Regions from separate parts of the Holtiella tumoricola genome, predicted to be linked through region 1. Evidence: predicted binding sites of a transcription regulator. Region 1 holds the regulator's gene; each other region holds the start of a gene.
The links. The regulator Rex, encoded in region 1, represses fermentation and respiration genes when NADH is low (regulators of the CRP and FNR family bind a similar motif). The targets are predictions, from matches to a motif close to ATTGTTAANTANTTAACAAT.
Positions count from the first base shown of each region.

Region 2: the regulator Rex is predicted to act here: its motif matches at 2,440-2,459, upstream of serC (3-phosphoserine/phosphohydroxythreonine transaminase).
Region 3: the regulator Rex is predicted to act here: its motif matches at 1,527-1,546, upstream of asrA (anaerobic sulfite reductase subunit AsrA).

Region 1 is NZ_JAQIFT010000007.1:66,046-74,451, reverse strand. It holds gene PBV87_RS01135 (xanthine dehydrogenase family protein molybdopterin-binding subunit) at 1-1,588, opposite strand, end outside; gene PBV87_RS01130 ((2Fe-2S)-binding protein) at 1,591-2,046, opposite strand; gene PBV87_RS01125 (FAD binding domain-containing protein) at 2,061-2,849, opposite strand; gene PBV87_RS01120 (redox-sensing transcriptional repressor Rex) at 3,264-3,902, opposite strand; gene PBV87_RS01115 (ABC-F family ATP-binding cassette domain-containing protein) at 4,044-5,990, shown strand; gene PBV87_RS01110 (GntR family transcriptional regulator) at 6,030-6,692, opposite strand; gene PBV87_RS01105 (zinc ribbon domain-containing protein) at 6,790-8,058, opposite strand; gene PBV87_RS01100 (hypothetical protein) at 8,157-8,402, opposite strand.
Region 2 is NZ_JAQIFT010000068.1:55,891-64,296, forward strand. It holds gene PBV87_RS19540 (phosphoglycerate dehydrogenase) at 150-1,307, opposite strand; gene serC (3-phosphoserine/phosphohydroxythreonine transaminase) at 1,304-2,395, opposite strand; gene argF (ornithine carbamoyltransferase) at 2,530-3,465, opposite strand; gene PBV87_RS19555 (HAD family hydrolase) at 3,572-4,252, opposite strand; gene PBV87_RS19560 (pseudouridine synthase) at 4,283-5,014, opposite strand; gene PBV87_RS19565 (RsmF rRNA methyltransferase first C-terminal domain-containing protein) at 5,065-6,429, opposite strand; gene PBV87_RS19570 (metallophosphoesterase) at 6,447-7,142, opposite strand; gene PBV87_RS19575 (M23 family metallopeptidase) at 7,240-8,295, opposite strand; gene mnmL (tRNA modification radical SAM protein MnmL/YtqA) at 8,343-8,406, opposite strand, start outside.
Region 3 is NZ_JAQIFT010000043.1:7,542-15,947, forward strand. It holds gene mutY (A/G-specific adenine glycosylase) at 1-267, shown strand, start outside; gene PBV87_RS10255 (LysR family transcriptional regulator) at 585-1,466, shown strand; gene asrA (anaerobic sulfite reductase subunit AsrA) at 1,719-2,753, shown strand; gene asrB (anaerobic sulfite reductase subunit AsrB) at 2,746-3,540, shown strand; gene asrC (sulfite reductase subunit C) at 3,552-4,601, shown strand; gene hemA (glutamyl-tRNA reductase) at 4,818-6,050, shown strand; gene hemC (hydroxymethylbilane synthase) at 6,129-7,034, shown strand; gene cobA (uroporphyrinogen-III C-methyltransferase) at 7,031-8,406, shown strand, end outside.

The DNA of each region.
Region 1 (8,406 bases):
CATAAGAACCTGGATCAAATGGTGAATAGTCTGTATCAACGCCTGGTACTATAATACGTTCCACATTACAATCTAAAACTTCTGCTGCAATCTGAGCAAGGATTGTATCACAACCCGTTCCCATATCTGTTGCACCTATCATAAGTGTGTAGAAACCATCATCATTAAGTCGCATTTCTACTGCTGATACATCTAGATTTGCAAGTGCTGATCCTTGCATAGTCATCGCTACACCTACTGAACGTACTTTATCTTTACTGACTTCTTTACTTGGATATTTTTCTTCCCATCCAATTAACTCGCGTCCTTTTTCAAGACACTCTTTAAGTTTTGTGCTCTTAAGTTCTTCGCCATAGTAAGCTGGCATGATTTCTCCAACTTCACCAATATTCTTAAGACGAAGTTCTACTGGGTCCATTCCCAATTTTTCTGCTAATTGGTTGACTGTACTTTCAACTGCAAAAGTTCCTTGAGTAGCCCCATATCCTCTAAAGGCACCACCACCCATTGTATTGGTATAAACAACATCATAATCAAAAAGATATGCCTTTGCTTTATTATAAAGTGGCATTGTTTTATGTGCTACAAGCCCAATAGTTGTAGATGCATGCTCACCATATGCCCCTGCATTAGAAAGGGTATAAATTTGAATCCCTTTAATATTCCCTTCTTTATCACTACCTATTTTAACTTTAATTTTCATTTCATGGCGGCTATTAGATGCTCTAAAACACTCTTCTCTTGTAAAAACAATTCCTGCTGGCTTACCTGTTTTCATTGTTACAAATGCAGCAAACATTTCACTTGCAGCAGTTTGCTTTGCACCAAATCCACCTCCAATACGAGGCTTAATAATACGTACTTTAGATTTTGGCATTTCTAATGCACGTGATAAAATATGTCTTAAATGGAATGGAATTTGTGTACTACTTACAACTGTTAATCTGTTTTGGTGATCTAAGTAAGTATATGTTTTAAAAGGTTCCATCATTGCTTGAGCATTGGCTTTTGTATGATAAGTTTCTTCTACGATAACATCACTTTCTGACCATGCAGCTTCAATATCTCCATGTCCAAAATGTCCTGAAGAACAAATATTACGTTTAACTTCATTACCTATATCAAAGTTTAAAGAATAGTTATCTTCTGGATGGATTACCGAAGGATGATCAATAGATTTTTCCATATCTAATACAGGTTCCATTTTTTCATATTCTACTTTAATAATACGAAGTGCTTTATCTACTGCTTTTTCACTTGTTCCAGCAATAATTGCTACAGGATCTCCTACATATCTTACATATTCATCTAAAATAAGACGATCATATGGACTAGGCTCTGGATATGTTTGCCCTGCTAAAGTAAATCTTGTTTGAGGTACATCTTCATATGTATAAATAGCTTCAATTCCTGGCACTTTTAAAGCGATTTGCTTATTAATACTTTTAATTTTTGCATAGGCATGAGGGCTTCTTAATATTTTTACAACTAAACATTCCTTTGGCATTAAATCTTCTGTATAAACAGGCTTACCTGTTAATAAAGCCATTGCATCTACTTTTACAACCTTTTGATTGACTACCTTCATATTTATGCCTCCTCTGAATGCAAGAATTTCTCAACAGCACGCATTTGCCCCATATAACCTGTACAACGGCATAAGTTTCCTGCTAAATAATGTTTAATCTCATCTACTGTTGGATTAACTAATTCTTTTTTCATTGCTAATACGTTCATAATAAAGCCTGGGCTACAGTAACCACATTGTTCTGCACCCTCATTAGCCATAAATTCTGCAAATACTTTAACTTCTTCTTCAAGCCCTTCTAATGTTGTCACCTTTCTTCCATTTGCACGTGCTGCTAATGTTGAGCAAGATAAAACAGGTACTTCATCTAACCACACTGTACATAAGCCACAATTAGCTGTATCACAACCACGTTTTACACTGTAATAACCTTCACTACGCAAGAAATCAATAAGGAGTAAATCACTTTCAATTTCTCTTTCATGTACTTTATTATTAATCCATACTTTTATTTTCATGATGCTCTCCTCACTTATGCTCTAATCTCATCTATAGCTCTTTTAACTAATGCTTGTGCTAACTGTTTGCGATAAGCTTCACCTGCTCGTAAGTTAGTCCCAAAATCTAACTCCTCTACAACCTTTTGTGCAGCCGCCTCAATTGTAGATTCTGTTAAACCACCTTGTAATAAAGCTTCTGCTTCATAGGCACGTTTTGCTTTATGAGGTCTTGCCCCTACCGAAATTTTTACGCCTTCATCAGCCTGACTTACAGCTACTGCAAGTACTGGGAAATCTGTTGCACTATTGCGCTGAGTATGATAGCTCGCTTTACTATCACTTTTTCGGATCATAACTTTTACAAGTATATCTTTATTTCTCTTTGCATTTACAAAGTCTTCTAAAGGCATAACACCACCTTTGTAAAGTTCCACATAAGTATCTAAAGCAAGCAGTGCTGTTAATACATCTGAAAAACCAAATCTTCCAAATACACTTCCACCTATAGTTGCAACATTTCTAAATTGTGTTCCTACAATGTCCTTAACACAATTTGCTACAATACCATCAAAATGCTCTTGTAAAAGCCTACTTGTTTCTACCTGTCTTAGGCTTGTCATACATCCGATTTCAATGTATTCATCTGTTTCTGTAATTTGGTCAAGTCCAAGTTTAGATAAATCAATAGCAGTATGTACAGCTTGTTTACCCATTTTAAGCCATAGCATGCCCCCTAAAATAACATTTTTCTTGTTGGCTACAAGCGTTTCGTACGCTTCTTCTAAACTAGTTGCTAATAAATACTGGTTAATGGTAATCACGCAAGACTCTCCTTTTATATTAAATCTATTTTTAAAATATTTTAGGCGCTAAAAAAGAGAAAAACTACAGTTTTCTAGCTTCCCTCTATCTATTTTCTTAATTATTTTTTTAAAATCCTATAATAATTTCTCTAATTATTATATTAGAATGTAAACTTACGTAAGTCAATACAATTTCGAACATTTTTCATTTCTATCGACTTTATAGTTCTATTTTTTCTTCATTTTATATAGAACCACTTATTTTTTCAAAAAAAATGTTCGGAATTCTTTTATTATATTCTGCTATCATTCTTATCTTTTTTCTAAGATAAATGTATAAAAAAATGTCCATCTATCTCTGTTATTTTTCAACGTATGATAGACGAACATTCTAAGTTTACGACTTTCCATATAGTTTGGAAGTTATTGATTTTATTCACCTTCACATTCATTAATTCTGTAAGCTAATGTCATTAATGAATGTGATAAATGTACATTTTCTACTTGTACGCCGTCTGGTACAAATAAATCTACAGGTGAGAAGTTCCATAAACCTCTTACACCCCATTTAGCCAGATTTTCGGCTGTTTCTTTAACTTTAGTCTTAGGCATTGTCAAAATAGCAATATCTACTTTATGTTCCTTAACGAACTCTTCCATTTTGTCTATATCCAGAACTTCTATTCCACGAATACTCATACCTACAAGTCTTGGATTGACATCAAATAATCCGATTAAATTAAAACCACGCTTTTCAAAGCTTGTATAATTTGCAAGAGCCTGTCCTAAATTCCCTACCCCTACAATAATCATACTATGTGTATTTTCAAGTCCTAATATTTTTCCGATCTCTTTGTGTAAATATTCAACATTATATCCATATCCTTGTTGTCCGAAACCGCCGAAGTTGTTAAGATCCTGCCTAATTTGAGAAGCTGTAACTTTCATTTTTTCACTTAGTTCTCTAGAAGATATTTTAGTTACGCCATTGTCAAGCAATTCTCCTAAATACCTATAGTACCTTGGCAATCTTCTAATTACTGCCATTGAAATCTTTCTCTCTTCAGTCACATCTTTACCTCCTTCTTTTTACTCTTATTCTATAGTATAGCATTTTAGTTTTTTTTTTGTCAATCTACATAGTTCATTCATAGCTTTTATTTTTGTCGTTTTTCTGTTAATATGAAACTACAATAATGAGGAGGTTCACTTATGATTGCTAATTGTCATGGTATTCGTAAGTCTTTTAACGAAGAACTTGTGTTAAAAGATGTTTCATTTCATATAGAAGATACAGAAAAAGTTGCCCTAGTTGGAAATAACGGGGCCGGCAAAACAACTTTATTCCGAATTTTAACTGGGGAACTTCACCCTGATGAAGGTGATCTATTTTTTGCAAAAGGATCCACTATTGGTTACTTAGAACAAAATATGCAGTTTAATTCTACTCATACGGTATATGAGGAATTACTTCATGTATTTGATGAGGTCATTGCATTAGAAGCTAAGCTTCATCAAATGGAAGAAGAAATTTCTCGTACTCATTCTATGGAATTAACCCATACGTACGATGCACTCCGTATAACTTTTGAAGATAAAAAGGGCTATGAATATAAAAGTCTTGTAAAAGGTGTTCTAAAAGGATTAGGCCTTAAAGAAGAAATTTATAATCAACCCATTACCACTTTATCCGGTGGTCAAAAAACACGTGTTGCCCTTGCTAAGCTTCTTTTAGAAGAGCCTAGCCTTCTCCTTCTTGACGAACCAACTAACCATCTTGATATCGCAGCTACAGAATGGTTAGAAAATTACTTAAGAAGTTACAAAGGTGCAGTTCTTGTAATCTCTCATGACCGTTACTTCCTTGATCGTGTTGTAACGAAAGTCGTTCACTTAGAATTTGGTCGTGCTATGGTCTATAATGGCAATTATAGTAACTTTATCATTGAAAGTGAAAAAGTCTATGAAGCAGCTATGCATCAATATGAAAAACAGCAACAAGAAATTGCCAAACAACGTGCTGTTATCGCTAAACTTCGTCAATTTAATCGAGAAAAATCTATCAAACGTGCAAGAAGCCGTGAAAAACTTTTAGATAAAATAGAAGTTATGGACCTACCTACCATAGATGACAAGCCTATGAATCTAGTACTTACACCACGTATTACTAGTGGAAACGATGTCCTCACTGTTAAAGAATTATCTAAGTCATTTGAAGATGGGGCACTCTTTAGCCATATTAACTTTGATATCAAACGCGGTGAGAAGGTTGCTATTGTAGGTCCTAATGGAATTGGTAAAACCACTCTTTTCCGTATGATTATGGGTACAAGCGCTATTACAACTGGAACAGTTACACTTGGCACCAATGTATACATTGGTTACTATGATCAAGAACATGCTACCCTAAATCAACATGCTAGTATTATAGAAGAAATTCAAAATGAGTTTCCTGATCTTACAAATACTGAAATCCGTAACATGTTGGCATCTTTCCTATTTACAGGTGAAGATGTTTTTAAACCTATTCATGCCCTTAGCGGTGGTGAAAAAGGCCGTGTTGCACTTGCTAAGATCATGCTTTCAAAAGCTAACTTCCTCATCCTTGATGAGCCAACTAATCACCTTGATATGATGTCCAAAGAAGTTCTTGAAAATGCACTGAATCAATATGAAGGTACAATCCTTTATGTTTCACACGACCGTTACTTCATCAATCAAACAGCTACTAAAGTTTTAGATATGTCAAAAGATAATATGGCTATGTATTTAGGTGACTACGATTACTTTATGGAAAAGAAAAAAGAACTTTCTACTTCTCATTCAGTAAGTACAAACGCCCCTACTGGCACAAATTTATCTCATCAATCTACAACTACTTCTCCAACAGCTTCTACCAAAGAAGATTGGCAAAAACAAAAGGAATTACAAAATCGGATAAAAAAACTTCAAACAACACTTAAAGATATTGAAAGTCAAATTGAAGTTCAAGAAACTCTCGTTCTAGAATTAGATGAGCAACTTTGTCTAGAAGAAGTCTATACTAACCCTGATAAATCTCGCGAAGTCATGAACAAAAAATCCGAAGTTGAAATATATATTACAGAGCTTTATGCTAACTGGGAGTCTACTTCAGAAGAACTGGAAAGTTTAAACTAAACCAAAAGGGCCATTGCATGACATTGCAAGGCCCTTTTATTATTCATTTGTATTAATATGCATATTGTATTCAACGTTTTTAATATGTTGTCCAACAAGTTTTTCCGCTTTTTCACCATCTCGTTCTTTAAGTGCTAAATAGATAGCTTCATGCTCTTTCCAAGACTCTTTAGCTCTACCTGGTGTAGAAATAGAAGCCTTCCTTGCTTTTTGTACATAATGATGAAAATCCGATAAAATATGGTTAAGCGTCTTACTACGCGTTGCATTATAAATAATATCATGGAACTTATGATCTAACTCTTTTAATTGATTAAACTCATTCTTCTCAACATAAAAAGCTGTAAGTGCTAGAATCTCTTCCATTTGTTTTAAATCTTCTTCTGTAATTTTTGTTGCAGCTTTTCGTGCTGCTAACCCCTCTAACCTTGATCTAATAAGATAAATATCTTCAACATCTTCATCTGTAATCCCTGCTACAACGGTCTCTTTATTTGGAATAGATTGTACTAATCCTTCAAGTTCTAGCTGTCTAATCGCTTCTCTTACAGGTGTTCTACTTACCCCTAGTTCATTGGCTATTGTACTTTCACGTAAAACATCCCCTGGCTTATAGCTCCCATCTAAAATAGCTTCTCTAATTGCATTAAATACTCTTCCCCTTAAAGAAGCTTTGTCTGTTCCAGCTGTACTGTAACTCACTTTTGTCCTCCTTACCCGCACCTTTTGGTACGCGTATCTATGTATACAAACCTTATTCTAACAAATTCTAAGAAAAGTGCAATGGTTTTTTCTATTTTTAATAAGCAACCCATCTTCCATCTTTATCCTTATAAGAAACAAGGCTTTCTGCTATGGTTCTATCCTTCAATTTATAACTTTCACCCTCACGAATAAGCTCCATAATCCACTTTAAAGTAACTTGATATTCTCTTTCATAAATCTTTCCGCCTGCATCTGCTTCTTTATTAGTCATTTTTACAACTTCAAGGGTTTCTACTTCTACTACACCTTCACTGTTCATATTAATTTGTTCAATTTCTACTTCCATCCTAGCATCTTTTAAATTCTTTCCATCCACAAACCATGCTTCAAATTCTTCTATTAAATGTGCACTAATTTCTGCTACAGCAAAATCATTGATAAAATTACTTTCATGATTTTTAATTCCATCAATATAGGCACTATAAAAATTATCAACACTCTTTTTAAGCCTTTCATTCCCTAAAGTAGAAAGTGTAAACTTTTCAACATTGAAACTTCTATTCTCTTGTGAAACACTAATAGGCTCTTCATATGTTTCAATATTACCATATGTATCATAAATCTTTAAAGGATATGTCCCTTCTAATACATTCTCAAATAACACAACCCCATCTTTATTAACTTGTTGCTCTCCTCCTAGCTCTACAACTGTACCACTCATACACTCTACGCTTACTTCTACAGTTTGATAAGGTACAATTACTTCTGTTTCTGTAGGAACATTAATAGTCGTTACATAATCTCCACACATTTCATTAGGAAAGACAACACGTACCACATAATTCCCAGGTAATACATTCTTAACTACATATTTATTATCCTCTTTATCTGTTACTTGCTGATCGTCAAACCATACACTTGAACCTAATGGTGTATAAATATGAATATCTTCTATACGAAACGGAAAAACAACCTGCCACTTATTTTCTATCTGTATAAGGCTTAGTGTATTAGTAATACTTTTCGTTGCGAAATTATATTTAACCTCATAAAATTTCTTTTTAGCATCTTTACTTTGGTCACCTATCTTACTAGATGTCGCCTTTACTTTTATAAATTCTTTTTCCTCAAAATAATTTTGTATAAAATTAGATAACGCTTCTTCAGTAAAGCTTAAAAGCTTTTCATCTTTATACATATATGACACTGCAGTACTGTAATCTCTATTATTAATAGCTTCTAAATATTTATTCAAAATATACTTGGACTGACCTTTATAGCTACTCCATAAGCAACATGATGTAATCACTATAAGACATACCGCAATACCAACTCCTATAATAACCCTTTTTTCCACCTTCATTGGTTTCCCCCCATTTTATTATACTTTTGTACTAATAAAATATATGAAGATGGTTGTCCAATTTATGCCTCCCTCTATATAAAATTTTTTATCTTTTATTAAATAAATTCTCCTATAATAAATACAATAAATATAAAATAAAAGGTTCCAGCTAATACCTTTACCCATATTCCTTCCTTATATGTAAGGAGCAAGCCTCCACCTAAACAAAATAATTCAACCACATCATTCCAGTAATTACATTGTTGTATATACATCATAAGAACTGAGATCAAGCTCATACCTATACATGTTATTCCGATCCATTCCCCTGGCGTTTTAACAAAATCCCATTTTCTCTTCATCTTA
Region 2 (8,406 bases), on a different contig from region 1:
ACCCTTTCTCCCTAATTAGTTTATACTTTTTCAACTATTCTCTCTATAATATCAGAACCTCATTCCTATTTCATCTCTTTTATTATTCCAAATAATGATATAGCTACAAAAAAAGAGACTGTCCTGTAACAGTCCCTCTTTTCACCTATCTATTTTGAAAGGACTCTCACATTAATAATGTCATCAATATCTAAGATATTTTGAACATTTTGATCGGTTACTTTTGTATCCGTATCAATCATTGTGTATGCCCATTCTCCTTTACTCTTGTTAAGCATATCTGAAATATTAATGCCTTCTTCTGCAATAATATTTGTAATCTTTCCAATCATAGCAGGTATATTTTTATGTATAATTGTTAGTCTAAATGCAGCATTCCATGACATCTCACATTGCGGGAAATTTACTGAGTTTACAATATTACCATTTTCTAAGTAATCTTTCACCTGTTTAACAGCCATCACTGCACAGTTTTCTTCTGATTCAGGTGTTGAGGCTCCTAAATGTGGAATGATTAAAATATTAGGATGACCAATAAGTCCATCTACCGGGAAATCTGTTACATATTTTTCAACAATTCCCTCTTGAATTGCTCTTAGTATGGCTTCGTTATCTACTAAAGTATCACGTGAAAAATTAAGAATACGCACACCTTTTTTCATTTTTGCAAAAGCTTCATCATTAAACATATTCTTAGTCGTTGGTGTAAGGGGGACATGTATCGTAATATAATCTGCCTCTGTTAAAATTTCTTCAAGTGAAAGTGCATGATGAATATGACGTGAAATCCCCCACGCTGCATCAACAGATATATATGGATCATAACCTATAACATCCATCCCAAGCGCTTGTGCTGCATTAGCAACCATAACACCTATTGCACCAAGTCCTATAACCCCTAACTTTTTACCTAGAATTTCTGGTCCTATAAAAGCACTTTTACCTGCTTCTACTTCCTTAGCTACATTTTCTGTTAATGTCCCTGCCCAGTTAATGCCTTCTACTATTTTTCTAGAGGAAAGCAGAAGGCCTGCAATGACAATTTCTTTAACCGCATTTGCATTAGCACCTGGTGTGTTAAAGACAACGATTCCTTTTTCTGCACAACTTTCAACGGGAATGTTATTCACACCAGCACCGGCTCTTGCAATAGCTTTAACATGGACTGGTAGTTCCATATCATGCATCTTGGCACTTCTTACTAAAATTGCATCTGCCTCTTCTAATGAATCTTGAACAAGATAATTTTCTCCAAATAACTTTATCCCCTTAGAAGAAATTTTATTTAAAGTATAGATTTTATTCATTTCATCGCCTCCTTATGCTCAATCTCAAATGCTTTCATAAAGTCGACTAATGCTTTTACACCTTCTATAGGCATTGCATTATAAATGCTTGCACGCATACCACCTACACTCCTATGTCCCTTCAAGTTGACAAGTCCACAAGCTGTAGCGGATTTAACAAAGGCTGCGTCAAGTACTTCATCTCCTGTTACAAATGGTACATTCATTAAGGAACGATCTTCTATTGCTGCTGTTCCTTTAAAAAGTTCAGATTGGTCTAAGAAGTCGTAAAGAAGTGCTGCTTTTTCTTTGTTACGTGCTTCAATAGCAGCAACACCTCCTTGTGCTTCTACCCATTCAAATACAAGTTTAAGCATATAAATAGCATAAGTTGGTGGTGTATTAAACATAGAATCATTATCTACATGTGTTTGGTAGTTCAACATAGTTGGTATAATCTCATCTGCTTTTCCTACCAAATCCTCACGTATAATGACAACTGTAACACCTGCTGGCCCTAAATTCTTTTGAGCACCTGCAAAGATTACACCATATTTTGTGACATCGATAACTTCAGACATGATGCAAGAAGATAGATCCGCTACTAATGGTACATCACCCGTTTCAGGTAATGTTTTAAATTTCGTACCATAAATGGTATTATTTTCACAAATGTAAACATAGTCAGCATCTTTGTCAAATTGACTCTTCTTATAAGTTGGTATATGGCTATAAGTATCAGATTTGGAGGATGCAATCACATTAACCTTCCCAAATTTTTTAGCTTCTTTAATGGCTTTTGATGACCAAACACCACTATCAATAAAATCTGCTTTTTTTGAACCCACCATCAAATTCATAGGTACCATTGCAAATTGAAGTGAAGCACCACCTTGTAAAAAAAGCACTTTATAATGATCCGGTATATTCATCAGACTACGAAGCTTTGCCTCTGCTTCTTCAATAATCTTCATATACGCTTTGGACCTATGGCTCATCTCCATTACACTCATTCCTGCATCTTCAAAGCATACAAGTTCTCTTTGTGCTTTTTCTAATACTTCAAGTGGTAATACAGCAGGTCCTGCTGAAAAGTTATATACTCTCATCTTGACATCCTCCTCTTAGATTCTTTTACACTTTAGTGTAGTATAATGTTAAATTATAGATAATTTCTATTAATTAGTCAATAATTTTCTGAAACTTTTAGAATAATGATGCCAAGTTGTATTATTTTTTCATTTTAGCTTAATGTTGCTACCATAACAGCTTTTATAGTATGCATACGATTTTCAGCTTCATCAAATACAACAGAATACTTAGACTCAAATACTTCCTCTGTCACTTCATTTTCTTTAACTGCAGGCAAGCAGTGCATAAAAATCACATTTTCATTTTCAGTCTTAGTAATAAGATCCATATTAATTTGGTAAGGCTTTAACATTTTAATACGTTCTGACGCTTTTTCTTCTTCACCCATTGAGCACCATACATCTGTATAAAGTACATCTGCCCCTTTTACACTATTAAGATCTTCTGTTATAGTTAAACTCCCCCCACTCTTCTTAGCATATGCTGTACAAGTTGTAACTAGACCTGACTCAGGCCATAAACTTTCTGGTGCAATAATAACCATATGCATACCCATTTTACAACACCCAATCATAAGACTATTGGCCATGTTATTACGCCCATCTCCAATATAGATAAATTTCTTTCTTTTTAAGCTCCCTAAGTGCTCCTTGACAGTAAGGAGGTCTGCTAAAATCTGTGTAGGATGATACATATCTGTCAATCCATTGTAAACAGGTACACCACTATACTCTGCTAACTCTTCTACTGTTTTTTGAGAAAAACCTCGGAATTCAATAGCATCAAACATACGGCCAAGTACACGCGCTGTGTCTTTAACACTTTCTTTATAACCTAGTTGGATATCATTTTTACCTAAATACTCTGGGTGTGCACCTTCATCCGTACATGCTATTGTAAAAGCACAACGTGTACGTGTGGAAGGTTTTTCAAAAATAAGAGCTACATTTTTTCCGTTTAAAGTCTCTCCTTTAATTCCCATCTTTTTCTTTGCTTTAAGTACTGCTGCTAGTTCTAATAACTCTCCTATTTGCTCACTTGAAAAATCATGTAAAGTTAAAAACGATTTACCTTTTAATCCAAACATATCATCACTCCTAATTTATATTTATTTAATAATTTGTATTTTTATAAATATTATACTTCAATATTTATTTAAATCAATAGTTTTATAAAAAAATCCCATGCAAATTTTATGCATAGGATTTTTTATGTTCTGATTCATAATACTCTATAATTTGTTTGTAGTCTTCAACAAAATAATCTGCTTCCTGCCTAAGAACTTCTTCCATTTCCGCTACTTGACGGTCACGAATTGCACAGATAGTCATCCCTGCTCTTTTTGCCGCAAGTACGCCATTAGGTACGTCTTCAAAAGCTAGACAGCGTGTAGGTTCAACGTCTAAATCCTTTGCAACTTGCTGATATACATAGGGATAAGGTTTTCCTTTTTCTACTTCACAAGAGGTACGAATACTTGCAAACTTTTGACGCATACCATGTGCCTCAAGTACAATCTCCACTAATTCATGAGAATTACTTGTTGCAATGCCCATCTTAATATCTTGTGATTCTAGATATTCCAAGAACTCACGCACATGTTTTTTTAGTGGCACTTGTGCTCTATAGAAGTCAGATGCCATCTGATTCCAATCTGCTTTAATCTTTTCTACACTATCTTCAAGCTGAAAACGGTTTTTAACATATTCAGCCGTCTCTGTAAAACTCATACCTTCAAGTTCTGATTCAAGCATCTCATCTACTTCTATACCATAACGACCTAAATAATCTTCATCAATTTTAGACCATACCCACATAGAATCTACTAATGTTCCATCTAAATCAAAAATCACTGCATCAAATGTACGTTTCATACCATTCCCCCTCAAGCTAATATTTTTTATCTAGTTATTCATTGTTAACTGACCAAGTTCTTCATCTGTTAATTGACGATATTCACCAATTGCTAATGCCTCTGGTAATTTAAAATCCCCCATACTTACACGTTTTAAATAGGTTACTTCCTTACCTACAGCTTTCATCATACGCTTCACTTGATGGAACTTACCTTCTCTAATTGTAATATAAACCTTAGAGGTTTCTTCATTTGCCTCTATAATTTCAAGTCCTGCTGGCATACAAGGTTTTGCTTCACCAATCTCTACACCTGACTCAAAAGCTTCAATATCAGCTTCTACTACCTTACCATTTACCTCAGCATAGTAACATTTATCTACATGCTTCTTAGGTGATAAAAGACTATGTGCCATTTTTCCATCATTGGTTAAGAGAAGTAACCCTTCTGTATCTTTATCTAACCTTCCAACAGGTGCTAAACTTCTCCCTTTTGTTACAGGGTCTAAAAGATCCATCACCGTTTCTTGTCTTGGATCTTCGGTTGCAGTAATATAGCCTGCTGGTTTATTTAAAATATAGTAATAAAAAGGCTTATAGTCTACTACTTCCTCACCTAGTGTAACAACTGCTTCACTAGGGCTAATACTACATTCTGGACGTTTTTCAACTTCCCCATTCACTTTGACCTTTTTCTTTTTTATAAGTTGTTGGACTTCTGAGCGAGAACCATATCCTGTATGCACTAAATATTTATCAAGTCGCATTTTCTTTTCTATCATTTTATATCTACCATCATTTCTTATTATATTTGTCTCATGTAAAGCATCTATCACATCATACGCCAATTCGTAGCATATAAGTTTTTAAGTGTTCCATTTTGACTTTTTACCCATCCTAAAGGATGTCCCATTACACCTATTACATTAAAACCTTTTGGTGCTTCTATAAGTAGAGTCTCACCTTTTAAGTATTTTATCACATTTGCATCTTCTATTTGTAAGTCGATATAATTTTTAAACATTTCTTTTGGATAGGCTAAAGCTAATACTTGTGAAGGATCAAAACGTTTATTTTTAACCTCACCTAAATACATCCCACTGCGTATCACACGAAGCCCTTCTAAATCCGGTGCATCTTCTGTTTGTAAGTAAATTTTATTTTTAAGTTCAATAATCGGTGTATTAATATCTAGATGTGTATTTGTTTCAATAAACTCTTTTAAAATAGGAATATCTTTAATACGCTTTTTAATAGATAGACGCTTAGTTTCGTCAAAAGCCTCACCTAATTTTTGAATAAGACATACAAAATGCCCTTCACCCTTTAAATGATGTGGCCACAATCTTAACGCTCCACTTAGAGTATCTTTTTTAGAATCACTCCATTCTGGTCTGCCTTGTTTAATGCCACCAACACCTGTTAAAGGTATAATCTGACAATCAGGATGTTTTTCTAAAAATGCTTCTATCATTCCTTCATTTTCTTCTGGTGAAAAGGTACAGGTTGAATACAGCATCATCCCATCAGTTTTAAGCATTGTGTAAGCATCTTCTAATATGATACGTTGAAGGGTGCAACAATGTTCAATACCATGAGTCTCCCAACTCTTTACTGCATTTTCATTTTTTCTAAACATTCCTTCACCTGAACAGGGCGCATCTATTAAAATTTTATTAAAATAACCTTTGAACTTGGTTGCTAAACGTTCAGAGGTTTCTGCTGTAATCATGCTATTACGTATACCAAAGTTCTCAATATTTTTCATCAAAGCCATAGCACGCGTCGCACTAATATCATTACTTACAAGTAGTCCTGTTTGACCTAACCTAGCACCTACTTGTGTAGATTTACCTCCAGGAGCAGCACAAAGGTCTAGTACTTTATCTCCTTCTTCAATTGGAATATAAGCACCTGGTGCCATCGCACTTGGTTCTTGCATATAATAAAGCCCTGCATGATAGTATGGATGCTTCCCTGGTCTATCCCCTTCTTGATAATAGTAACCTTCCTTACACCAAGATACAGCTTCTAGCCCTTCAAAAGGACAAATGTTATCCCATGCTTCTTTCCCTAACTTTAATGTGTTTATGCGAATGCCTTGATATTCTGGGAAGCTATAACTGTCTAAATACGCTTCAAACTCATCTTGTAGAAGTCCTTGTATCTTTTCTTTAAACTTAACTGGTAATTCCATTTTATGTCCTCTTTATCTTATTCTGTAATTTCTAATATTAATTTAGGGCAAAACTCCAAGTAATCTGCAGCAACTAAGTGGTACATTCGTTCATTGTAGCTTCCTTTTAAGGCTTTTTCCCATCCTGTTTCATCATGAAGATGACCATACATTACTTGTCGCACTGGATACTGCTCAATAAGCGCAGTAAAGGGTGAATCTTCTCTTTTGTCATTGGTAGGAGGATAATGAAGTGCCACTATTATTTCTTCTGCACCTTTTTTAATTCCATCTTGCAATGAAAGTTTTAAGCGTTCTTGCTCTCTTAAATAAATCTTTTTATCTTCCTGCGAAGCATCATCAAAGTGCATCCATCCTCTTGTACCACATATAGCATATCTACCTACTTTATAGGCGGTATTTTGAATAAAATAGATGGAATCATAGAGTGTATTTAAAACACCTATTTTCTCCCACCAATAATCATGATTACCTTTGATACATATCTTTTTGCCTGGTAACTGATCAATAAAATCCAGGTCTACCTTTGCCTCATTTAGTTTCATAGCCCAAGACAGATCTCCACAAAGAATAACAATGTCTTTATCCGTTATGAGCTGTTTCCAGCACGCCGTTAACCTAGTCACATGATTTTCCCATTTAGGTCCAAAGACTTCCATAGGCTTATCTGTACTCAATGCTAAATGCAAATCTCCGATTGCATAGATTTTCATTTTTTTACTCCTTTATATGATCGCCTTCTTAAAAAGTATCTTGAGCTATTATAACATAAGTCTTTATCTATTCCAATGTCCCTCACAATCCATCCCTCTAGGATTTTTGTTCTAAATATTGCAAAATACTATAAGGATTAATCCAAAATTCTACATTATCAGGTGTCTTCACTGCAATCCCTATATGAAGATGAACTGGAAATTGGCCAGTAGTTCCTTCTTCACCATAGCCACTATCTCCCATAAGACCAATTACTTCTCCTGCTTGTACCCGGTCACCTTGCTTTAAATCCTTCGCATAGGAATGAAGATGTGCATAGTAAAAATAGGCACCACTTTCACTCCGAATACCTACCCTGTATCCTCCTGTCTGATTCCATCCTATATTTTCAACAGTACCATCCGTCATACTTCTTATTTTAATTTGTCCAGATTCATTGGCTTTAGACATAATATCAATACCATAATGTAACCTATTTCCATTATAAGTTCTAGAGTCTTTCCATCCATTTTCATAGGTATACACATTTTTCTCCCTAATTGGAAAAGATTTAATATCATAGATAAATTGCTTGTACACATCTGTAGCATTGTCATACATTCCAAATTCATCTAAGAAATTCGTTGTATCTTTTTCTTTGATAGATTGTTCTATTTCAGCTAAAGGTGTCTCCTTATAAGACTCTACTGCCCATACAGCAAGTGTATGGGCATAGTCCTTTTTGTATTGAATAGAAAGTTCCATCAATCGCTTTAACGTGTCTCCACCTATTTCGAAATCTTGAATATGTTCAGTATAAGCTGATGTTACTTGTATAGTCGCTGGCGTTTTACTATCTACTTCTGCCTTTTTACTCCCCCCCCCAAAGCTTCCTGCACATTTCGTTAGGATTAATAGGATTCCTACTGCAATCAATAAAATACCTATAAACTTCTTTAAGCTCTCTGTTCCCTCTATCACTGCAAACTGCGTTCTACTTTGTCTAGTATTTGTTGTTGACTTAGATGCCGATCTCATCATAGATGGTCTATTAACTTTTGTAGCAGATCTCACTGGTGTCCCATAAGATCTTTCACGTCTATTCTTAGAAACTTGCCTTTTTCTCCCCATATCATAAGTCATTTGCCCTATAACCCGTTCAAATTTATTCATATAATCTCCCCTCTCTCTATTTATAAAAAAATAAAGAAGCATAAATACTATGCTTCTTCTTTAGTCATAAAACGTTGCAAAGCCCTTCCATTTTGATAATGGCATAAGTCT
Region 3 (8,406 bases), on a different contig from region 1:
GCATCACTATGGGGAGTACCTCTTATTACACTAGAACAATGGGAAGTTGTTCAAAAGATGGGGATTGAATTTGAAGTATTAGATCAAGTGAAGCATGTGTTTACTCATAGAGTTTGGATGATGAGCCCTATTGTTATAGAGTATAATGAAAAAGTACAGGAAATAATAAATCGAATTTTACAAAATACTGGTGAGTTTGTGCCTGAAGGTCAAATTAAGGAGTATCCTGTAGCAACGGCTTTTACAAAGATTTTAAGAAAGTTGTAACAAATATTAAATTATGGGTGGAAATTTTTTAAAACTATAGTATAATAAAGTTATATCAATTATATGATATTTCCATTTCACTTAGGATTAAGATTGAAGTAAGACAATAGTGCTGTACTTCATTTCTTAATCCTATAAAACAAAAAGATATTGAGTACTCAAAAAGAGTGGAGGCAGAATACGGTTCTGATCCACTCTTTTATTATATGTTTTGAAACATTTAATAGGAAAGGATAGTGTAGAAATATCCCGAAAAACGTGATATACTATAACCTATACACTATATGAAATTATAGACTTGAAAAGGAGGGAGAAAAATGTTAGAAGAACTTAAGACTTTTATACAAGTAGTGAAGGATCGTAACTTTACAAAGGCAGCAAAAAAAGTAAACTTATCACAACCTACTGTAAGTTTGCATATTAAAAGACTTGAGAATTACTTTGATACTACCCTCATAAAACGATCAAGTAAGAGTAAAGAAGTTTTGATAACAAAAGAAGGTCAGCTTTTATATGAGAGAGGCCAAGATTTAATAGCAGGTATAGATTGCTTAAAGGAAGATATATTTAAACTTAGTCATCATGCTAAGAAGAAAATAGTAGTAGGTGCAAGTAAGACCATAGGTGATTATTATTTACCACCTCTTATTGGTGCCTTCTCAGAGGCATACCCTCATGTACAATTAGAAATCTTAATCGAAAATACTGCTCATATTTGCGATATGATGAATGAGGGAGAAATACAAATAGGATTAATAGAGGGTATAGATCCGTATTATGACTTTATAAGAGATTACTTTTATGAGGATAAAATGGTTATTGCCGTAAGTAATCAATCAAAGCTGGTTGAAAGTCCTGTTAACTTATCAGATTTAAATGATCAAGTTTGGATTAGTAGGGAAGAGGGCTCTGGTACTCAAGAGTACTTAAATCTCTTTTTGAAGATGCATCATATTACACCAAGAAATGTAATTGTATTCAATAGTAACTATGCAGTAAAGGAAGCAGTTAAGAATGATTTAGGCATTACTATTATATCGGAATGCGTGGTTAGCCATGCAGCCTTTGACAAAGAACTTACAATCTTACCTCTTGAAATAGAGCCTAAACGTAACTATTCATATATTTTACCTAAAGACAAAGTACTTGATGAAGATGTTGAAGCATTTATCAGAATACTTAAGGAATATAAACGATAAAGGATAGACTTTTGTATAACGTCAGTGAGTTATATAAGAGTCTATCTTTTTTTATTAACATATGTTAGAAAAATATCAAAGTCAATATGTAAACCTATAAATAACCATTACAAAACATAATGGTTAGCATTGAAATGTTAAATTGTAAAGTTGTCTATAGCTATAGGCAGGGGGGGTAAATAGGCATATAATAGAGATACAGCACTCCGTTAAAAATGTAACGGGGGGAATATGCGAATGGAGGACAAGAAGATGGGCTATAAATTAAGCTTTGAAACAGTTAACAGTCTCTTTAACGAATTAAGAAAAGAGTACAAAATTTATGCACCAAAAAGATTTCCAAAAGCAGGACGTTACTCAGATACAGATATTATCCGTTACGCTGAGATCAAAAATGTAGAAGAAATCGTATTTGACGAAAAATCTGACTATCCAGCAAAAGATGTGGTTTCACCAATCACTCAAACTTTATTCTACTTCACAGAAGATGAATACCGTGAAGCTAAAGTTCACGATAAAAAAGTTTTAATCTTTGCTAGACCTTGTGATATTAATGCACAAATGAACCAAGATAAAATTTTCTTAGAAAACGGTTTTGAAGATACTTTCTACAAACGTATGAGAGATAAAGTAAACTACGTAATGATGGAATGTTCTTCAAGTGAAGATACATGTTTCTGCTGTTCAATGGGAACAAACAAAACAGATAACTATGGCTTAGCTGCTCGCTTCGAAGACGGACAAGTTCTTATTAGCGTTAAAGATGAAAAATTCGCTCCTTACTTTGAAGGTAAAGAAGAAGCTGAATACACAGTTAAATTCATCGAAGAAAACCAAACAAAAGTTACAATCCCAACAATTCCAAACAAAGAAGTTCTTAACAAACTTAAAGAACATGAAATGTGGAATGAATTCAACAAACGTTGTATCAGTTGCGGAAGCTGTACAATTGCTTGTAGCACATGTACATGTTTCACAACAACAGATATTGCTTACAATGAAAATGGTTCAGTAGGTGAAAGAAGAAGAACTGCTGCATCTTGTCAAGTTGCAGGATTTGACGAAATGGCTGGTGGTCATGACTTTAGAAAAACAACTGCTGCTCGTTACAGATATAAAACACTTCACAAAATCCATGATTACAACGAAAAATTTGGCGAAGGCCATATGTGTGTAGGTTGTGGTAGATGTACGGAAAGATGTCCAGAGTTCATCTCATTCTCAGCGACAATCGAAAAAGTAAACAAAGCTGTAAAAGAAATCTGCGGAGGTGAATGCAATGCATAATGAATTAATGCCAGTAGCTTGTCAAATTCTTGAGTTCAAACAAGAAACAGAAACAGAATTCACAATTAAAGTTGCAACAGGTGACCTTAAAGTTGAACATGGTCAATTCTGTCAATTATCACTTCCTAAAATTGGTGAATGTCCAATCTCTGTAAGTGATTACGGCGATGGCTGGATGGATTTCACAATCCGTGCAGTTGGTAAAGTAACTGACGAAGTATTCAAACTTGAAGCAGGTGATACTTTATTCGTTCGTGGTGCATACGGTAAAGGTTGGCCAGTAGATCAATTCAAAGGTAAAAACGTTGTAATCATCGCTGGTGGTACAGGTGTTGCTCCAGTTAAAAGTATGATCAACAAATTTGCAAATGAAGAAGGTTTCGCACAAAGCGTAAACATCATTGCAGGTTTCAAAGATGAAAACGGTATCCTTTTCAAAGATACACTTAAAGTTTGGGAAGAAAAATTCAATACTATCTTCACATTAGATAGAGATGAAAAAGAAGGATTTAGAACAGGTCTTGTAACTAAATTCATCGAAGAAATCCCATTCAAAGATTTTGGTGATAACTATGAAGTAGTAATCGTTGGACCACCAATCATGATGCATTTTGCAGGTCTTGAATGTGTAAAACAAGGTATTCCAGAAGAAAAAATCTGGGTTTCATTTGAAAGAAAAATGTCATGTGCAATCGGTAAATGTGGACACTGCCGTATCGATGAGACATACGTATGTCTTGAAGGACCAGTATTCAACTACACTGTAGCAAAACAATTAATTGACTAGGAGGCCACACAATGAATCACGATATTGATGTAAAAGCAACCAGAATTAACTGTTTCCGTCAATCTAAAATAGCTGGAGAATTCATGTTACAATTACGTGTTCCAGGTTCTATTATCGATGCGAAACATTTACAAGCTGTACAACATATAGCACAAACTTGGGGTGATGGCACATTCCACGTAGGTATGAGACATACACTTAATATCCCAGGTATTAAATATCCAAGCATTCCAGAAGTTAACGAATACATCAACGAATACATCAAAGAAGTAGAAGTTGTTGAATGTGACGCTGAAATGGAAACATGTGGTAAAGGTTACCCAACAATTGGTGCACGTAACATCATGGCTTGTATCGGTAACACACATTGTATTAAAGCTAATATCAATACACATGAATTAGCTAAAAAAATCGAAAAAGAAGTATTCCCAAGTCACTACCACATTAAAACAGCTGTTTCAGGTTGTCCAAATGACTGTGGTAAAGGTCACTTCAATGACTTCGGTGTAATCGGTATTGCTAAAATGAACTACGATAGAGATCGTTGTATCGGATGTGGCGCATGTGTTGAAGCTTGTTCACACCATGCTACTCGCGTACTTTCATTAGTAAATGGTAAAATCGAAAAAGATACATGTTGTTGTGTAGGTTGTGGTGAGTGTGTAATCGCTTGTCCAACAAGCGCATGGACACGTGATCCTCAAAAATTCTATAGAATCATGCTTGGTGGTCGTACAGGTAAACAATATCCACGTATGGGTAAAATGTTTGCTAACTGGGTAACAGAAGATGTAGTACTTTCTATCTTCAGAAACTGGCCAAAATTCTCTGCATGGGCACTTGATTACAAACCAGTTTACCTTCACGGTGGTCACTTAATCGATAGAGCTGGATACATCAAATTCAAAGAACTTATTCTTGAAGGTGTTGAACTTAATCCAGAAGCTCAAATTGCTGAACGTATTTACTGGCATGAAGATGAAAAACGTGCTAACATTAACGTTAAACCAATTGCTAAACACAATTCAGCAGGTCCTGGTAGCCAAGACGGTCACCACTAAGATTTAGTTTATAGAGTCTTTACAAAAGATAAACTAATTTGATATACATCAGATAAAATGGGCAGGGTATTATAGGGGGCATTCTATAATACTCTGCTTTTTTATTAGGTAAGTAATAATTATTATTATTTTGAGTTTAGTAGTATTTTTAACTGGTAATAAATATAGTATAATAAAGGATGCAAAAGTTTATTGACTTAAATTAAGAGGTGGATAATGGATATTGCAGTAATTGGACTGAGTCATGTTACGGCTCCAGTCGAAGTTAGGGAAAAAGTAAGCTTTACAGATTCTAAAAAGATGGAAATTATAGATATACTTTTAGAAAAGTCAAGCAAGGAACTTGTCATTGTTTCAACGTGCAATCGTAGTGAACTTTATATTGCAGCAAAGAACATTGAAAATGCAATAGAAGATGTACATGAGTTATTAAATACAATATTAGGACAAGAAGCAAAAAGCTACCTTTATATAGAAACGGGAGAAGAAGCAATTAAGCATCTATTTGATGTAGCAGCAGGTCTAAAGTCTATAGTTATTGGAGAAGATCAAATACTTGGACAGGTAAAAGATGCACATGCTTTTGCTATGGAGATAGGTGCTAGTGGAAAAGTGCTCAATAAACTATTTAGAGAAGCCATCACTTGTGGCAAACTTATTCGTAGTGAACTTAAAATATCAGAATATCCTCTATCTATTAGCTATATAGGTATTAAGTTTTTAAAAGAAAGGCTAGGAACATTAGCAGATAAAAAGATACTTGTACTAGGTGCAGGGAAAATGAGTAAACTAGCTTTAAAATATCTAGCTTTAGAAGAGCCAGAAGTAATCTATATTGCTAATCGTACATTCTGTAAAGCAAGTGATTTAGCAGATGAGATAGACAAGGCTATACCAGTAGGATTTGATAAACGCTATGAGTTATTACAAGAGGTAGATGTAGTAATTACTTCAACAGCTTCACCACACCTTGTATTGCTAAAAGAACAAATGCCACATTTAAACAAACCTCTTACTATATTAGATATTGCAATGCCACGTGATGTTGAGAGTCAAGTTGCTACATTAGAAGATGTAAGTCTTTATGATGTGGATGACTTACAAGATATATCAGATAAAAATAGTGCTAAACGCGAAGAACTAGCAGAGGAAGCAGCAAAAATAACTAGAAGCTATGTAGAAGAATTTATTACATGGCTTAAGATGACAAAAATTGATCCAACGATACAATCACTCAATGAGAAATGCCAAGAAATTCATAGAGATAGTATGCATTATATAGAAAACAAACTGGACCTTACATCAAGAGAACATAAAATTATTGATAAGATGATGATGGCCTCTTTAAAACGTTTAATCAGAGAACCTGTTAAAGCGTTAAAAGAAATGGATGACACAACGAAACAAGAAGCTTATATGTCTATGTTGCAGGAACTTTTTGACCTTTAAATATAAGTTCTTTAGTGCATAATAGAATAAAGGAAGCAAAAGATTGAAATTAAGCAAAAGATTAGGATGGTGACGAGGATGAAAGTTGTTGTAGGGACAAGAGGAAGTAAGCTTGCACTAACACAATCCAAATGGGTAGTTAGTCAACTAGAAGCTTGTAATCCTGAAGTAGAATTTGAAATAAAAATTATAAAAACTAAAGGAGACCTTATTCAAAATGTACCTTTAGATAAAATTGGAGATAAAGGACTCTTTGTAAAAGAGATTGAACAACAGCTTTTAGATAGAGAAATTGACTTAGCAATTCATAGTATGAAAGATATGCCAAGCGAAGTATGCAAAGGCTTACAATTTACTTATACACCTGTTAGAGAAGATGTAAGAGATGTACTTATCTTAAAACAACCTATTAATGATTTATCTGAACTTCCTCATGGTGCACGTATTGGAACAGGAAGTAAACGTCGTAAATATCAACTTTTAGAAGCTAGACCAGATCTTCAAATTGAACCGATTCGCGGAAATATTGATACACGTATTAGCAAAATTGAAACAGAAAACTTAGATGGTATTGTACTTGCGGCAGCGGGTGTTAGACGTATTGGAAGAGAAGATGAAATAGGCTATTATTTACCAGTAGATGTGGTTTTACCAGCACCAGCACAAGGAGCATTAGCTATAGAAATTCGCGAAAATGATGAACGTATTTATAACTTAATTCGTCCAATTGAAGATATGAAAAGTCAAATACAGATAGAGGCAGAGCGTGCTTTCCTTGCGGGTGTAGAAGGTAGTTGCCACTTACCAATTGGTGCTTATGCCAATCTTGAAGCAGGAAGACTTCATTTAACAGCTTTACTAGGTGATGAAGAGGGAACAAAACTTGTAAAACAAGCATTAACAAGTGAATGTGGTAGCATTGAAGTAGCTAGACAGATGGGGTATAAATTAGCAGACAGCGTAATGGAGGAGCTAAACAGATGAGTGGAAAAGTTTATTTAGTAGGTGCAGGACCAGGAGACTTTAGACTGTTAACTTTAAAAGGATTGGATTGTATTAAAGAAGCTGAAGTACTTGTATATGATAGATTAGCAAATGCAGAGTACTTAAAGCTTGCAAGACCAGATGCAGAATTAATCTATGTTGGGAAAGCTTCTAGCAATCATACAATGACTCAAGATGAAATCAACGAAGTCTTAGCTGTAAAAGCAAAAGAAGGAAAAGTGGTAACACGTCTTAAAGGGGGAGACCCATATGTATTTGGACGTGGCGGCGAAGAAGGTGAATATTTATTAGAAAGAGATATTCCTTTTGAAGTTGTACCAGGTATTACTTCTGCTATTGGTGGACTTTGCTATGCAGGTATACCTATTACTCATCGTGACTATACACCATCTTTCCATGTTATTACTGGACATCTTAAAGATGAGACAAAAGACCGTATTAACTGGAGTGCACTTGCGAGTATGCAAGGAACACTTGTTTTCTTAATGGGACTTAGTAATTTAAATAAAATTTGTACCAACTTAATGCAGAATGGATTAGCAGAATCTACTCCAGCAGCAGTTATCAATTGGGCAACAAGAGCCAATCAAAAAGTAGCAACAGGTACACTTTTAACAATTGAAGAAGAAGTGAAAAAAGCAGGGCTTACTTCTCCAAGCTTAATTGTAGTAGGTGAAGTGGTTCAGTTACGTGATAAACTTAATTTCTTTGAAAAACGCCCTCTCTTTGGAAAAAATATTGTTGTAACACGTTCTCGTACACAAAGTAGCGACCTTAAAGCTAAGCTTCAAGAGTTAGGAGCAAATGTTTTTGAAATTCCAACAATAGAGATTGTGGCAAGACAGACAGATGAGATAGATGAAACTTTAAATAGATTAAATGACTATACTTATGTTGTATTTGGTAGTCAAAATGCGGTAAGTTTATTCTTTGATAGGCTTTATGCATTACGAAAAGATGCAAGAGCACTTTCTAATCTTAAAGTTGTAGCAGTAGGAAGTGCTACTGCAAAGGTACTTGAAGGTTATGGTATTCGCTCAGACTTTATGCCAGAGCGCTTTACACAAGAAAGTATTGCTGAACTTTTAGAAAGTAAATTGACAAATGAAGATAAAGTACTTATGCCACAAGGAAGCCTAGCGCGTGATATCCTTTCTACACGTTTACAAACGATTTGCCAAGTAGAACAACTTTTAATGTATGACACAGTGCTTAATAAAAATTCTAAAGCCTTATTAAAAGAAATTTTAGATGAAGAGACTATTGATTATATTACTTTCACAAGTTCTTCAACAGCTAATAATTTAATGGCACTTTTAGATGAAGAATATAAAGAAAAAGTTAAGACAAT